2 regions of the Weissella soli genome follow, and region 1 is predicted to be linked to the other one. Evidence: predicted binding sites of a transcription regulator. Region 1 holds the regulator's gene; the other holds the start of a gene.

Region 1 (7,539 bases):
AATCTTACGGGATTAACGTCGCTAAGTTGGCCGGCTTACCCACAGCGGTGATTGACCGCGCGGATACGCTCCTAAAAATGCTTGAAAATCAAGATGTGGCGCCATCAACGGTGGCGACCGTTAGCCCAACTGATGTCACGCCTACGCCAGAAGCTGTACCAACCGACCAACAACTAGATTTATTTGCAACAGCGGTCGATCAGGCAACGCAAACGGTACTCCTGAAATTGCAGACTGCGGATGTAGCTAATATGACACCAATTGAAACGATGCTCTTCCTCCACGAATTGCAGCAGGAGCTCAAGTAGAATACGAACATATTATCATTTTGAGTTGACAAAGTTCATCATTTGGATTAATATACTCAAAACAAAGTTGTGGTCGAATCATGAAAGGAGGTCAATGACCTATTCCCAAAATCGAAACAGACATGAGATCGAGGAGGATATGTTCATGATTAAGCAGATGACAAGACATTTTAAGCAGATGGAAAAGGTGATGTTGATGCGCATGCTAGCACCACTGAATTTCGATGAAAATACACAAAAAATCAAGTAAACGAATTATCCAGGACGGACACTGCTCGCAGTGTTCGTTTTTTGTTTCGACAGGAAATGCAGTTCAGTCTATAATGGAGGTATTCAAAGAAAAGAGGGCCTCAACATGACACTTAAGTTGGGAACGATTGGTACAAATTGGATCACACAGATGTTTGTCGAAGCTGCGCATATCACTGGGGAATATGCATTGTCAGCCGTTTATTCACGACATTCTGACTCTGGGGCGGCTTTTGCTGATAAATTTGAGACAGAAGCTACCGTCTATACTGATTTAAATGAATTTTTTAATAGTGGGATCGATGTTGTCTACATTGCCTCACCGAATGGGTTACATTTTGCGCAGGCAGCTGAAGCACTTAAAGCTGGGGTTGAAGTTATCGTTGAAAAGTCAGCGTTTGATAATACCAAGCAATATGAAGCCATCTATACCTTGATGCGTGAAAATAACGTCCACGTGTTTGAAGCTGCCCGGCACATTCAACAAGCAAACTTCAAGGCGATTGCTAAGAAGATTGGCGAGATGGAGCATATCTCCGGGGCAACATTTGTTTATGAAAAGTATTCTTCACGCTTTGATGCTTACCTGGCTGGTGAAAATCCCAACGTCTTGAATCGTGAGTTTTCAGCGGGGGCACTTGCTGATTTAGGGGTCTATCCTTTGTATGCCGCGATTGCACTGTTTGGGATGCCTAAGAGTTCACACTATTTTGCAACCTTGTTGAATAATGATACTGATGGTCGTGGGACAGCGATTTTGCGTTATGCAGACTTTGATGTCACCTTGATTTTTGGTAAGGGTGCCAACTCATACTTGCAATCAGAGATTCTAGGGTACCGTGATACCATCATCATTGATAACATCGCGGAACTTGAAGAAGTGATTTATGACGATGGTCAGGGCTCACGCACGGTTATTTCAACACCAGCACCAGCGAATCCAATGGTTGAAGAGGCCCGGCTCTTTGCAGCAATTATCAACGAACCAGTTGCCAATGAAGCACGTTATAATGAATTGTTGTTGACCAGTCAACGCGTTAACGCCGTTTTGACAAACCTACGAAAAGATGCAGGAGTGGTCTTCCCATCAGATCCAGCCTAAGCTATCAGTGAAATGTCGTCCATTATAGGACGACATTTTTTTGTGTTCCGACCAGTGAAAGTGCCTTAGTCAGCAAGAATTTCAACGTCATTCATGATAGAATAGTAAGTATCGATTAGAACGCGTGGATGCGACCATCCAATCAAGAGAGAATTAAGGAAAATTATATGCATGAATTATTTGCGAATCGTTTGGTAACAATCGGGTTCACTAAATTAACCCCCATTCAAGAAGCTGTGGCGACACCATTAGCTGAAGGGGCTTCGATTGACGCTTTGGCGCCAACGGGAACTGGGAAAACCCTTGCGTTTACTTGGCCACTTTTACCAAACCTACAGCCTGGGGATGGTGAGCAATTGCTAATCTTGGCACCTTCACAAGAGCTGGCGATGCAATCAACCCGGGTAATCCGGGAATGGGCAACTTTGCTGGACTTAAAGGTCCTGGCCTTAACGGGTGGTGCCAATGTTAAACGACAAATCGAGTCATTGAAGAAGCACCCAGAGATTATCGTGGGTACGCCTGGTCGAGTCGCTGAGTTGGTCCACAATGGTAAGCTTAAGCTAGCCCGGTTGCGGACACTCCTTTTAGATGAAGCGGATGTTTTGTTACGTGAAGAAACGGCTGATCAGATTGATGGTATCTGGGATGCGATTAATGATTCTGAGGTACAAGTGGCCTTATTTGGGGCGACAGAGGTTGACCCAACGGTCGCGGCCGGTTTGTTTGATCGCGAATTTGAACGTATTGATCGACGGGATGTCCCAATGCCCACATCGATTACGCATGAATTTTGGCCAACCGCCAATGACCAACGGACGAAACGCTTACGCCAATTAGCTTCACGTAAGAATTTTCAAGCCATGATCTTCTTTAACACGACTAAGGCATTGAAGACAACGGCTAGTTACTTAGCCCATGAACACGTGGCAATGGCCACCTTGGTCAGTGGTGATTCGAGTTCAACCCGGGCGAAGTCATTGGAAAACTTCCGCAATGGCAAAGCTAAATTTTTGCTGACTACGGATGTGGCAGCGCGTGGGTTGGATATCGCCGATTTGCCAGCAGTGGTGAACTTTGATTTGCCACGTAATGGGGAAACCTATACACATCGTGCCGGGCGTACTGGGCGTATGGGTAAAGCTGGCTTGGTGTTAACGCTTGGTAACGATCATGATTTGCGTGATTTAAAGCGGTTAGTTAAGGTTGAAATCGCCACGACAAATGGTCAAGAGGCGCGTCGTCATGACGAACCAAGGGAAAGTGTTCAGACCACCCCACGATCAGCGACGCCAGATGTGAAGAAAAAGCGGCTAGTTTCGAGTGTGCAGGCTTTTGATGATGCTGCAGCGGTGGTTGAGGCAAAGCCAACCCCAGTTAAAAAGGTCCGTCCTGGCGTGAAAAAGGTCGAAGTCGTTTCACGAGTGGATCGTTTTGAAAAGGAAAAGAAGGCTAAGCGTAAGCATTCTAAGAACAAAGGTAAGCCTAAAAGTCATAATTAATTGACAGTATTTACAAATATTTTATGTTTATTGTTTCACAAATAGTAAATATATGATAAACTAAGTTTGTGTAATATTCACAAACTTTTTTTGATGCTATGAGTCTAAAAATTGTGTGATTTAGCATCGCTTTCATAGTTAATTAGCAGGCGATTCAGTTAAAATATTAATAAAATTTTGAGAGATAGGAACAGATATAATATGGCAGAACATGAAATTCCACGCGCTACTGCAAAGCGCTTACCAATTTACTACCGTTATTTAAAGTTGTTGTTAGATGCAGGTACCACCCGAATTTCATCAACAGAACTTTCAGATGCGGTGAAATTTGATGCTGCAACCATTCGCCGTGACTTCTCATACTTTGGTGCGTTGGGTAAACGTGGCTATGGCTATGACGTTAAAGCCTTATTGGCCTTCTTTTCAGAAGTATTAAATCAAGAAGACTTAGCATCGGTCGCTTTAGTTGGGGTCGGAAACTTGGGGCAAGCCCTATTGAACTACAACTTCCATCAAAGCTCTAATGCGCGCATTTCAGCGGCGTTTGATGTTAATCCTGACATTGTAAACACCATCAAATCAGGGGTTCCCGTCTACAGCCTCGATGATTTAGAAAAGCAAATTTCAGATCAACGGATTGAGGTGGCAATTTTGACAGTGCCTGCGACCGTTGCTCAAGACATTGCGCATCGGTTAGAGGCATGTGGCGTGAAGGGTATTCTTAATTTTACGCCCTTGCGTTTAGATGTTTCCAAGGATGTTTTAGTGCAAAACGTCGACTTGACGAATGAACTACAAACATTGTTATACTTCATCAATAACTTTAGTGCTGACGAAGCCAAGTAATTGCTTGAAAACCACATTTTAGCGGCTGCTAAGGTGTGGTTTTTCAGTTGGCATGGTACACTAATTAGATATAGATACAAGAAACAAGAAACCACTCAGACAGTGGTTGTTAGAGGTAAGCATGATTATTTTACAAGCTAGTAATGTCGCACGTCGTTTTAGCGGGGTCACATTCTTTGATAATATCTCAATGCAAGTGCAAGAGGGTGCTCGAGTCGGCCTAGTCGGCCGTAACGGAGCTGGTAAGTCAACTTTGTTGAAGATGCTCATTGGGGAAACCCAACCTGATGAGGGGATCATTTCGATGAAGAAGGGACTCAAGCTGGCTTATTTGGCGCAAAATTCGGGACTTACTTCTGATAAGAGTGTCTACAATGAGATGTTAGACTCGTTTGCGGCAGTTCGTGCGATGGAACAAAAAATGCGTGCATTGGAGATCGACATTGCCAATACCACAGATTATGAATCAGTTGCATATCAAAATTTGTTGCGGCAGTACGATCAATTACAATATGATTTCAATGCCAGCAATGGCTATGGCTATGAATCGACGATTCGTAGCTTTTTACAGGGATTTGATTTTGACGAGAGTTTCTATGATCGCAAGGTGGCCTCATTATCAGGTGGGCAACGTACGCGTTTAGCGATTGCCAAGCAATTATTAGAAACGCCAGATTTGCTGATTTTGGATGAACCAACCAATCATTTGGATATGAAGACCTTGACCTGGTTAGAAAATTACCTCCAGAATTATCGTGGTGCGCTCCTGATTGTTTCACACGATCGTTATTTCTTGGATCGGGTAGTTACAGAAGTATATGACATGCACTCTGGCCAGCTGGATCACTATACGGGGAATTATTCGACGTATATGGCGAAAAAAGCAGCCAAGGTTTTGGCCGAGCAAAAAGCGTTTAATAAGCAACAAGAAGAAATTGCAAAGTTAGAAGACTTTGTGAATCGCAATATCGTTCGGGCTTCAACGACAAAACGAGCACAGTCGCGTCGGAAGCAGCTAGCCAAAATGGAACGCTTGGAGGCACCTAAGAACGAATCTGGTGTTGCCCATATTACCTTCAGTGCCAAGGAAGAGTCAGGTAATGAAGTATTACGGGTGCGTGATGTGAAGTTAGGTTATGATTTGCAAAATATTTTAGCCGAGCATCTCAATATGGACGTCGATAAGCAACATGCGGTTGCTTTAGTTGGACCAAATGGTATTGGTAAATCCACCTTCATTAAAACGTTGCTGGGTAAGTTACCCTTATTGGGTGGCACGATTAAACTTGGGGCCAACATCTCAATTGGTTATTACGATCAAGAACAACAAACCCTTGACCCTAATAAAACAGTGCTTAATTCAGTTTGGGATTTGCATCCAACCACACCAGAAAAAGATATTCGCTCAATTTTAGGTTCGTTTTTGTTCTCAGGCGATACCGTTGAGAAAAAGGTGAGTGCCTTATCAGGTGGCGAAAAAGCCCGCTTGTTGTTAACCGTTTTGGCGATGAATCAAGATAATTTCTTAATTTTGGACGAACCAACAAATCACTTAGATATCGATTCACGTGAAGTGTTAGAAACCGCATTGAATGAATATAATGGGACGATTTTATTTGTGTCACATGACCGTTACTTTATCAATGAAGTGGCGACTGAAGTGGTTGAACTAGCACCCACGGGAGCGACTTTCTATGATGGTGATTATGATTATTACCTTGAGAAAAAAGCAGCCGATGAACAAAGTGTTGCGCAAGAAAGTCCAACTGGTGAGGCAACGACAACCGGTATCGTGGTTGACTATCAGCAAAGTAAGGAACGGGCTAAGGAACAGCGTAAATTAGAACGGGCCATTACCAATGCTGAAGAGCAAATGACGGTATTAGCTGACCAACAAACTAAATTAACCGAGGCATTAAATGCGCCGGAAAATAGCAGTGATCTAGGTAAATTAACCGAAATTAACAATGAAATTGAAAAAGTGAACGCTGAATTAAGTGACGTTGAGGAAGCATGGGCTGAAGCTTCAATGGCCTTAGAAGAATTTTTGGCAGAAGTAGAATAGTGAGGGTGGCAAATGTTATTGTCAGGAAATGATTTGATTGAAAAAGTGACCAACGATACGTTTGTGCACCAAACTTGGACGGCAGCGGATCAAGCAACGATTGTGTTGGATACGATGTTTACTTTTGTCCAAAAACATCTTGCCGCGGGTGATTTGTTGAGTGTTGAAACGTTAGTGAGTGGTGATGAGCCGATTCATTTAGCGTTAGAAACGAATTTGGTGAATTTGCCGATTCGGTATGCTAATCAATTAGGGAAAATCGTGATCAATGATCCTGAGGCTGAGGTGAATCTGTATATGTATGTCGAGCATCCGTTGGTGACTCATTCGGGGATGCGTATTGAATTAGCAGCATCGGTCGCGGCTTATCTAGATGACCCAGATTCAGTCAATGCCAAAATTTCAGAGTTCTATAATCGTGAATTACAAACGATTAATGAAGCGGTACTCGCGGCGACCGAAATGGCAGCAGCAGATGATGACGCTGCAAAATAAGCGTCTTGCTTAATGGGCATTGACAAAGAATGTTTTTTAAATTATAGTAAATCTCATAGTTTTTTAATGTGTTGAAGGATGAGTAAGTTACCAAAGTTTTCCAGAGAGTGTGCAAATGGTGTAAGCACATAAACGGGTGTTGCTGAAGATGGTCTGGAGCATTGATGATATTGAAGGTAACGAAATATCAGGGTGGTGCCTTATAGCTACTTAAGTTAATTACCGGGGTTGATGGTAATTATAAATTGAGGTGGTACCGCGTTGATGACGTCCTCTATGATTTTTTTAGATCATAGAGGTTTTTTTGTATTAAAGGAGCAATTATGGGAAAATATCTAGTACTGCAAACTGATTTTGGTCGCCAAGATGGAGCCGTTTCTGCCATGTATGGTGTCGCGTATGGTGTTAGTGATGAGATCACCGTGGCAGATTTGACACATGGCATCACCCCATTTAACATTTTTGAAGGGTCATTTCGATTGGCTCAGACGGTTAAATATTGGCCTAAGGGCACGGTGTTTGTTTCGGTCATTGATCCTGGTGTCGGCTCAAAGCGGTTATCATTGCTGGCAAAGTTAAAAACAGGTCAATACGTTGTGACCCCAGATAATGGGACGCTGACGCACTTAGCGCTGGAATACGGGATTGAAGCAGTCCGAGTCATTGATGAAACGGTCAACCGGTTACCTGGATCAGAAAAATCAGCAACGTTCCACGGCCGAGACATTTATGCCTATAATGGGGCCCGACTTGCGGCTGGGTTGATGACATTTGAAGCAGTCGGTCGTGAACTGAATCCAGCTGATATTGTGACCTTGCCAACCCATCTGCCAGAGATTATTGATGGTAAGTTGACGGGAAATATCGACATTACGGATGTTAATTTTGGCTCACTCTGGTCAAATATTCCAGAACACATCTGGACAGAAGAATTTAAGGCACAATTGGGTGACTGGTTTGAGGTGCGCATTT
Region 2 (7,539 bases), 590 kb from region 1:
GTTTTGTGGGCCAAAGCATGGTTAATGCCCAAGAAGGCATTGGCAAATGACATCCCTGCTAAGGTAGCGGCGTAATGCATCTTTGAACGTGCTTCTTGACCTTCTTTGGTTGGGTTCTTTGGATCGTACTTGTATGAGGTCTCCAAGTTTTCAAAGACCAACTTGATGGCTTGCAAAGCCCAGGGACGGGTAAATTCTGAGTTCATCACGGAAACATATGATTCCAAGGCGTGTGACAAGGCATCCATTCCTGAGAAAGCAACTGTCCGCTTAGGCACGGTCATCACGAATTCAGGATCAATGATTGCCACTTGCGGTGTCAATTCATAGTCAGCCAATGGGTACTTAATGTGTGTTTCATCGTCAGTGATCACCGCAAACGGTGTCACTTCTGAACCAGTCCCTGAAGTCGTTGGGATCGCAACCATTTGGGTCAGGCTCTGGTGTTCAAACTTGACAATTCGCTTACGGATGTCCATGAACTTTTGTGCCAATTCTTTGAACAAATCCTTCAAAGCAGCATCATCTTGCAAGATACCCTCATGACTCGCTGAGTACTCATAGATGAAGCGTGCAATCTTACCCGCGTCCAGAGCAGAACCACCACCGATCAAAACAACTGTATCAGGCTTAAATTCCGCCATTTGACGAGCAATGTCAATGGCTTGACCAATGGTTGGATCAGGCTTAACAGAGCCGTAGATGGATGTTTTCACTTGATCTTCACGCAAAGCAAATTGATTCAAAATCTTATCGACAAAACCAAATTGCACCATTCCTGGATCAGCCACGATAAATGCGCGGTCGACATTTGGTAATTCCTGTAAGTAAGTAATAGCATTTGACTCGTAGTAAATGTCCTTAGGCAAACGAACCCATTGTGGACGTGAACGGCGACGGGCAACCGTCTTAATGTTCAACAAGTCATAAGTTGAAAGATTGTGTGACAATGAATTCTTCCCCCATGATCCAGTTCCCAGCGTCAATGATGGACGCATTGCATCAGTGTAAATATCACCAACACCACCAATTGAGTCAGGTTGGTTCACCAAGATACGTGATGCTTCAACGGCATCAGCATATTCCTTAACGAATGGGTCATCTTGCGCACCAATTTGGATGGCAGCGTTGTGCCCAGCACCTTGGTAATTGAGCAACGCCCGTACCACTTCGATACCTTCTTCACGTGATGCCACTTTGTAAACTGACAACAATGGGCTTAACTTTTCTGATGATAAGGCTTCACCAATGTTCTTCTTATCCAATTCGAACAACAAAACATCCTTATCTGCTGGTAACTTGATACCAGCACGATCAGCAATCCATGCACCTGACATACCAGCAACGGGGCCTTGCACTCCAAAACCTTCTGCATTTGGTTGGAAAACAGCATCGGCTACCTTAGGAAAATCCTTGTTAGCAACCCTAAAGGCGCCCTGGTCTTCCATCTTCTTCATCCACTCATCGTAAATGGCAGCATGCACCACAGCCGAGTTTTCAGTGGCACAAATCATACCGTTATCAAAACGCTTTGATAGCAGCAAATCTTCAACCGCCCGATCGACATTAGCAGTCGCATCAATAAACACAGCGCCATTACCGGCACCGACACCCATTGATGGGTTACCTGATGTCAACGCAGCGTGGACCATGGCGGGACCACCTGTTGCTAAGATTGAAGCGATATGTGGATTTTGCATCAAAGCCGTTGTGGCTTCAATTGAACCCTTTTCAATCCACTGAATGAAATTCTTGGGTGCACCAGCGGCAACGGCTGCATCATAGACGATCTTAGCCGCATGAATCGATGAACGTTGTGCTTGTGGGTGGAATGAGAAAATAATCGTGTTACGCGTCTTGGCCGTCAACATTGACTTGAAAATAGCGGTTGACGTTGGATTGGTCGTTGGCACAATTCCTGCCAAAATCCCAAGCGGTGCAGCTAATTCGACCTTGCCAGTGATCTTATCTTCGCTAATCACACCAACTGTCTTATCGTTTTTAATTGCATTATAAACAGATTCTGAAGCGAAGCGATTCTTGGTATCCTTGTCTTCAACAACCCCACGACCAGTTTCATCATGCGCTTCGTGTGCTAACAATAATGAATTTTCTGATCCGGCTAAGGCCATGGCGGCAACAATCTTATCAACTTGTGCTTGGTTTAACTGTGAGAACTCTTCCAAAGCCACTTGTGCCTTGGTAACAAGTTCTTGAATCATAATTTCAGCCGCTTCCTTACGAGCAGCACGCTCTTCGGGCGTCAAAACTTTCTTAACCTTCTTTAGAGGTGTAGCAGTAGTACCTTCAGTCATGTCGGTAATCTCCTAATTCTTTAAATTTCTATAGTGAGTCTATAACCAATATTTTCGTTTGCTCATCTTTGAACAATATTAGTATAACACTTCACAAAGTCATGTCAATACTTTTTTATCTAAAAATTTTTTATCGTCACAAAGACTATAATAATGGCTTTTTAAACCACTTTGATCATCTTGTGATTATATGAACTTAAAACCTGAAAAACCTAATAAATAAGCAATGAAAGCGGATACAATTAAGGTGTCGTCTATTTGGATCGAACCAGCAAAATTCCTGCCATTTTACAAAAAACGCTATCACTCCATCTCGTGAGCAATAGCGTTAATCATTTATGCATTAATGTACGATCATGTTTAGCAGCAAAACAATAATCAAACCAACTACGGAAATCACTGTTTCTAGAACAGTCCAGATCTTAAGTGTTTGCTTAACATCCAAATCAAAGTATTCCTTAAACATCCAGAAACCAGCGTCGTTGACGTGGGATGCGGCCAATGAACCGGCCCCGATTACCAAAACCATCAAAGCAGGATCGATACCAGCGGCGGCCATCAATGGTTGTACCAACCCGGCAGCTGTCAAGGCAGCAACCGTAGCTGAACCCAAAGCGATTCGCAGGATTACTGTAATAATCCATGCCAAGATCAATGGTGAAATACTTGAGTGGGCAAACATTTGTGCGATTTGGTTAGAAATACCACCATCAATCAAGATTTGCTTAAAGGCAGCACCACCACCAATAATCAACAACAACATCGCAATTGACTTAGTGGCATCTTCAACTGTTTCGGCAATTTCTTTTGAAGTACGGCGTTGCTTCCAACCCATTGACCATAGAGCAAATAGCAATGACAAAATCATCGCGGCCACGGGGTTGGCAAAGAAGGCAACGAGTGACTCCATGAACCCTTGTGGCTTAGCATATGGTTGACCGTCATTGAAGATGACGGTGTAAACTGTCGCAATTCCCATCAAAATAACTGGGAACAAGCTTGTCAAAATTGACAATCCAAATGATGGTGTCTCTTCTGTCTTGAATTGCTTAACTTCACCAAAGGCCGTCAACTTGGTCTTAACTGTAAAGGCCTCTGGGGCAAATTTCTGAGCTAACTTAGAAAACAATGGTCCGGCGATGATGGCTGCTGGAATCGCAACGATCAAACCGTAAAGCAAAACCTTACCCGTGTTAGCCCCCAACGCACCTGCAATAGCAGTTGGCGCTGGGTGTGGTGGCAAGAAACCGTGCGTTACTGACAACGCAGCGGCCATTGGAATTCCCAAAGTTAGCAAAGGCACACCCAATTCCAGCGCGATTGCAAAGACAATCGGAATCAAGATAACCATACCCACTTCAAAGAACAACGCAATACCAATGATGAATGAAGCTACCATCACGGCAATTTGGACGCGCTTCTTACCAAAAATATTAATTAACGTATTTGCGATACGGTGTGCACCACCGGCATCAGCAACCAAACGTCCAAGCATCGCTCCAAAACCGAAGACAATCGCCAACTCACCAAGTGAGTTACCGATTCCCGTTTGGATGGATACTGGAATTTGTTCTAGCTTCATTCCTAATCCCAAACCTACGAGTGAAGCTGTCAAAATCAAAGCGATGAATGTATTCATCTTGACCTTGATAATCAAAAATAGCAGCAATAATATGCCGGCAAATAGAACTAATAGTGATCCCATTTTACTCTCCCCAAAAAACCCCCAATATGTAAGTTTAAAAGCTCTCAACTACAAAACTTACCAATCAACTTATTAATAGTAACATGAAACCGCTTTCATGTGTATTAAAAAAATTACATTGTTTTTTTAAAACTCTAAAAAAATTAGTAAATAAACCATTTTTGCTAAAATTTGCCGGCCCATAGGCACCTGTAACTATTAATATTTCATCATTGTGTGATATTTTTCTATCGAAACAGTGCCCCTTTTTTACATTTTTTTCTTGAAAACGAATAGAAAAAGCCTGACATATATCGTCAGACTCATCCGTCGTGCTATGAAATTCAGCATTAAATTGTGTTGTGCTTACTTTTTAACTGCGTACTTGAAATTGTATGGCGCACCGGTCGGATTAAAGATCACACCTTTGACCTTAGTGTTCTTCAAAGCTGCCGTTGAACGATAGTACATTGGGACCACACCCATATCCTTTTCAAGGGTTTGTTCAGCCTTCTTAAAGTCGGCATAACGGGCTTTGGCGTTGTTGGCATCCTTGTCCTTAGTATCTGCCATCACACTGTCAAAGGTTGTGTTCTTCCAGCTACCATAGTTATATGAAGCATCAGAAGTGTACAAATCCAAGAATGATGAGGCGTCAGGATAATCAGCTAGCCAACCAAAGTTAACCATATCGAAGTCCTTGGCAGTACTCAAAGCCAAACGTTGCTTCTTAGGAACTGACTTAATAGTCACCGTCAGTCCCTTCAAGTGGTCTTCCAATTGTTGTTGCAAGAATTGTGCCACGCGCTTTGATGAATCATCGTCATCTGTCAGCAAGGTAATCTTCAACTTTGAGATACCGACTTCTTTCAAACCAGCCTTAAACAACTTAGCGGCCTTCTTCTTGTCATATGAGATGGCACCCTTGACTGCGGCACCCTTGGCAAAATCCTTACCTGTGTTTGGATCCTTGGCTAGGCCAGTTGGTGTGTAACTCTTGGCCGGTACAGCTGCACCAGTCACGATGTTATTAGCCAAAGTCTTACGGTCAATGGCATATGAGATGGCCTGACGTACTTTGAGGTTCTTGAAGGCCTTGACCTTTGCTTCATTCAACTGCAACATTTGTGTTGCACCTTGCTTGATTTGCGTATAAGCCTTCTTTGTCTTTGAACTCTTCACTTGATCTGGTGATAAAGTCGTGAAGTCTAATTTTTTACCTTGATACAAGTTATAACCAGTGTTTTGGTCCTTGATGATCTGCACATTAATCTTCTTCGTCTTCACATCTTGCTTATCCCAATAGTTAGTATTCTTAACATAGGCATACTTTTGGTTTGAACCATTCCAACCAGTCAACTTATATGGACCAGCTGATAAGTAAGTTGCGGCGGAAGTCCCGTACTTATCACCCTGCTTTTCCACAAAGGTTTGACTTTGTGGGAAGAAGACAGGCATCGTGATGACTTGTAAGAAGTATGGCACAGCCTTTTCCAAAGTCACCTTCAATGTATAATCATCAGTCGCTGAAATACCCAAATCAGCTACTTTGGCTGTCCCCGCTTGAATGGCATTGGCGTTCTTCACCCCGTCAAACAAGTAGGCATATTCTGAAGCAGTTTTTGGATTAATTGAGCGTTGCCAGCCATAGACGAAATCCTTGGCCGTCAACTTGTCGCCATTAGCCCACTTCAAGTTCTTACGCAAGTGGAAGGTATAGGTCAACCCATCCTTTGATTTCTCATAACTCTTCGCTGCTTCAAATTCAATCTTATTATTCTTACCGAATTGTACCAGTGGCAAGCTCGTCGCTGCCAGTGCGTCTGCAGAAACTGTATCTGTCGACTTTGAAGGATCCATCGTTGGCAAATCGGCAATTTCTGACCAATTAATTGTCTTACCAGCTGCTGATGCCGTCGTCGCAGGCACCGCTACACTCCCAAGCATCGCAACCGATGCCAGCAATACAGCTGTTTTCCCCAATTGCTTCATACACTTCATCTCCTGAATTTCTATATCTTATTATTTTTAAAATTCGTTGAGAGTATCTTAACATAACCATAAATCATTTGTCTAATTGTTTTTTAATTTTAGATGCATTTTACTCATTTTGTTATTAGTAAATAAGCGGTTAGTCAAAAAAAAAGTTTATTGAGTCATCCCCAATAAACTGTTCCAAGACTTATAATTCAACGTTTTGACTTGGTAATTCGCCATTATAAAAGGCGACACCGGCATCTAATGATTGATTAACCATTTCTGAGACCGCCGTTTCGGTGTAGAATGCAATGTGCGGTGTGACTAATACATCTGGTCGTGCTAGCAACTGCTCCAAGCGGGCATCAGGCAATTTTTTATCGCGCCAATCGGCATTGAATATCCCAAATTCACCTTCATAGGTATCCAAGGCGTAAAATGCTAATTTGCCGTCGGCTAGTGCTGTTAAGACAGCGTCAACATCAACTAAGCCACCCCGTGAGACATTCACTAAAATCGTCCGAGGGCGCATCTTGGCCAGCGTTGCTGCATTAATTATATGATGATTGGCTGCCGTTTCTGGCATATGCAACGTGATGATATCAGCCTGGGCATATAATTCATCTAACGTATCAACATACAGGCCCTGGGCCTCAAGATCAGCGTTGCTGCGGTGTAAATCATACACGATCACCTTCGCACCAAAGCCTTGCAAGATGTCAATCACCACCCGACCGATACGACCAGTACCAATGACACCGACGGTTTGCATCCTTAATTCACGGGCAATGGTTGGGGCCCAACGAAAATCATGGGCGGCAATTCGTGCATCTGATTCAGGCGTCCGGCGCAAGGCCCGCATCATCAACATCACCGCATGTTCTGCAATCGCGTTAGGTGAATAACTAGGGACATTTGATACTTGAAAGCCAAACTCCTTGGCCGCAGCCAAATCCAAATTATCAATCCCGACATTCCGTAAATTCATAATGTGGATGCCTTTATTAGCTAAGGCGCCAAAGACATCCGTTGAAATCTGGTTCAATTGCAAAATATTAACGGCATCAAAGCCATCTAATTTTTGAATCGTTTCTAGGGTTAACATGTCAGTTGTGTAGGCAACTTCATGTTCTCCATGCGCTTCTTGCCATGCATTAATAAATTGCACTTCATCTTCACGAACATTCGTTACATAAATTTTCATGGAAAACTCCTTGTGTGTCGTTCATTCATTGTCATCTTCTATTTTAACGTATTTCGGTCGCGATTTTTCAGGATCTTCTTTGAATACAGTCTTCAACATTCACCGGCAAAAAAAGAGAGGTATCACTACCTCTCATGTGACCTTGCTATAAACTCATTTGATACTCACGTAAAATACCTTCACGCACACCTGAAGATGAAAAGACAACCTTTGGTGATTTAGTACGCTCAATTAAATTCACAATCGGTAACAAACCGCTAATCATGATGTCCGCACGATTGGCTTCCGGTCCCATTAGCGTTGCCCGCTCAGCTAAACTCATCTGCGCCATCTCGTTAAAGGTTGCCAACACGGTCGCA

What was found. The regulator Rex, encoded in region 1, represses fermentation and respiration genes when NADH is low (regulators of the CRP and FNR family bind a similar motif). The targets are predictions, from matches to a motif close to TTGTGAANTANTTCACAA.
Region 2: the regulator Rex is predicted to act here: its motif matches at 2,395-2,412, upstream of adhE (bifunctional acetaldehyde-CoA/alcohol dehydrogenase).

The regions. Positions count from the first base shown of each region.
Region 1 covers NZ_CP017326.1:1,242,697-1,250,235, reverse strand. The annotation lists gene mutS (DNA mismatch repair protein MutS) at 1-308, shown strand, start outside; gene WSWS_RS06020 (Gfo/Idh/MocA family protein) at 664-1,659, shown strand; gene WSWS_RS06015 (DEAD/DEAH box helicase) at 1,827-3,161, shown strand; gene WSWS_RS06010 (redox-sensing transcriptional repressor Rex) at 3,363-4,007, shown strand; gene WSWS_RS06005 (ABC-F family ATP-binding cassette domain-containing protein) at 4,129-6,072, shown strand; gene WSWS_RS06000 (hypothetical protein) at 6,085-6,567, shown strand; T-box leader at 6,630-6,845, shown strand; gene WSWS_RS05995 (SAM hydrolase/SAM-dependent halogenase family protein) at 6,891-7,539, shown strand, end outside.
Region 2 covers NZ_CP017326.1:153,634-161,172, reverse strand. The annotation lists gene adhE (bifunctional acetaldehyde-CoA/alcohol dehydrogenase) at 1-2,315, opposite strand, end outside; gene WSWS_RS00830 (gluconate:H+ symporter) at 2,659-4,020, opposite strand; gene WSWS_RS00825 (peptide ABC transporter substrate-binding protein) at 4,366-5,991, opposite strand; gene WSWS_RS00820 (D-2-hydroxyacid dehydrogenase) at 6,182-7,180, opposite strand; gene WSWS_RS00815 (Ppx/GppA phosphatase family protein) at 7,326-7,539, opposite strand, start outside.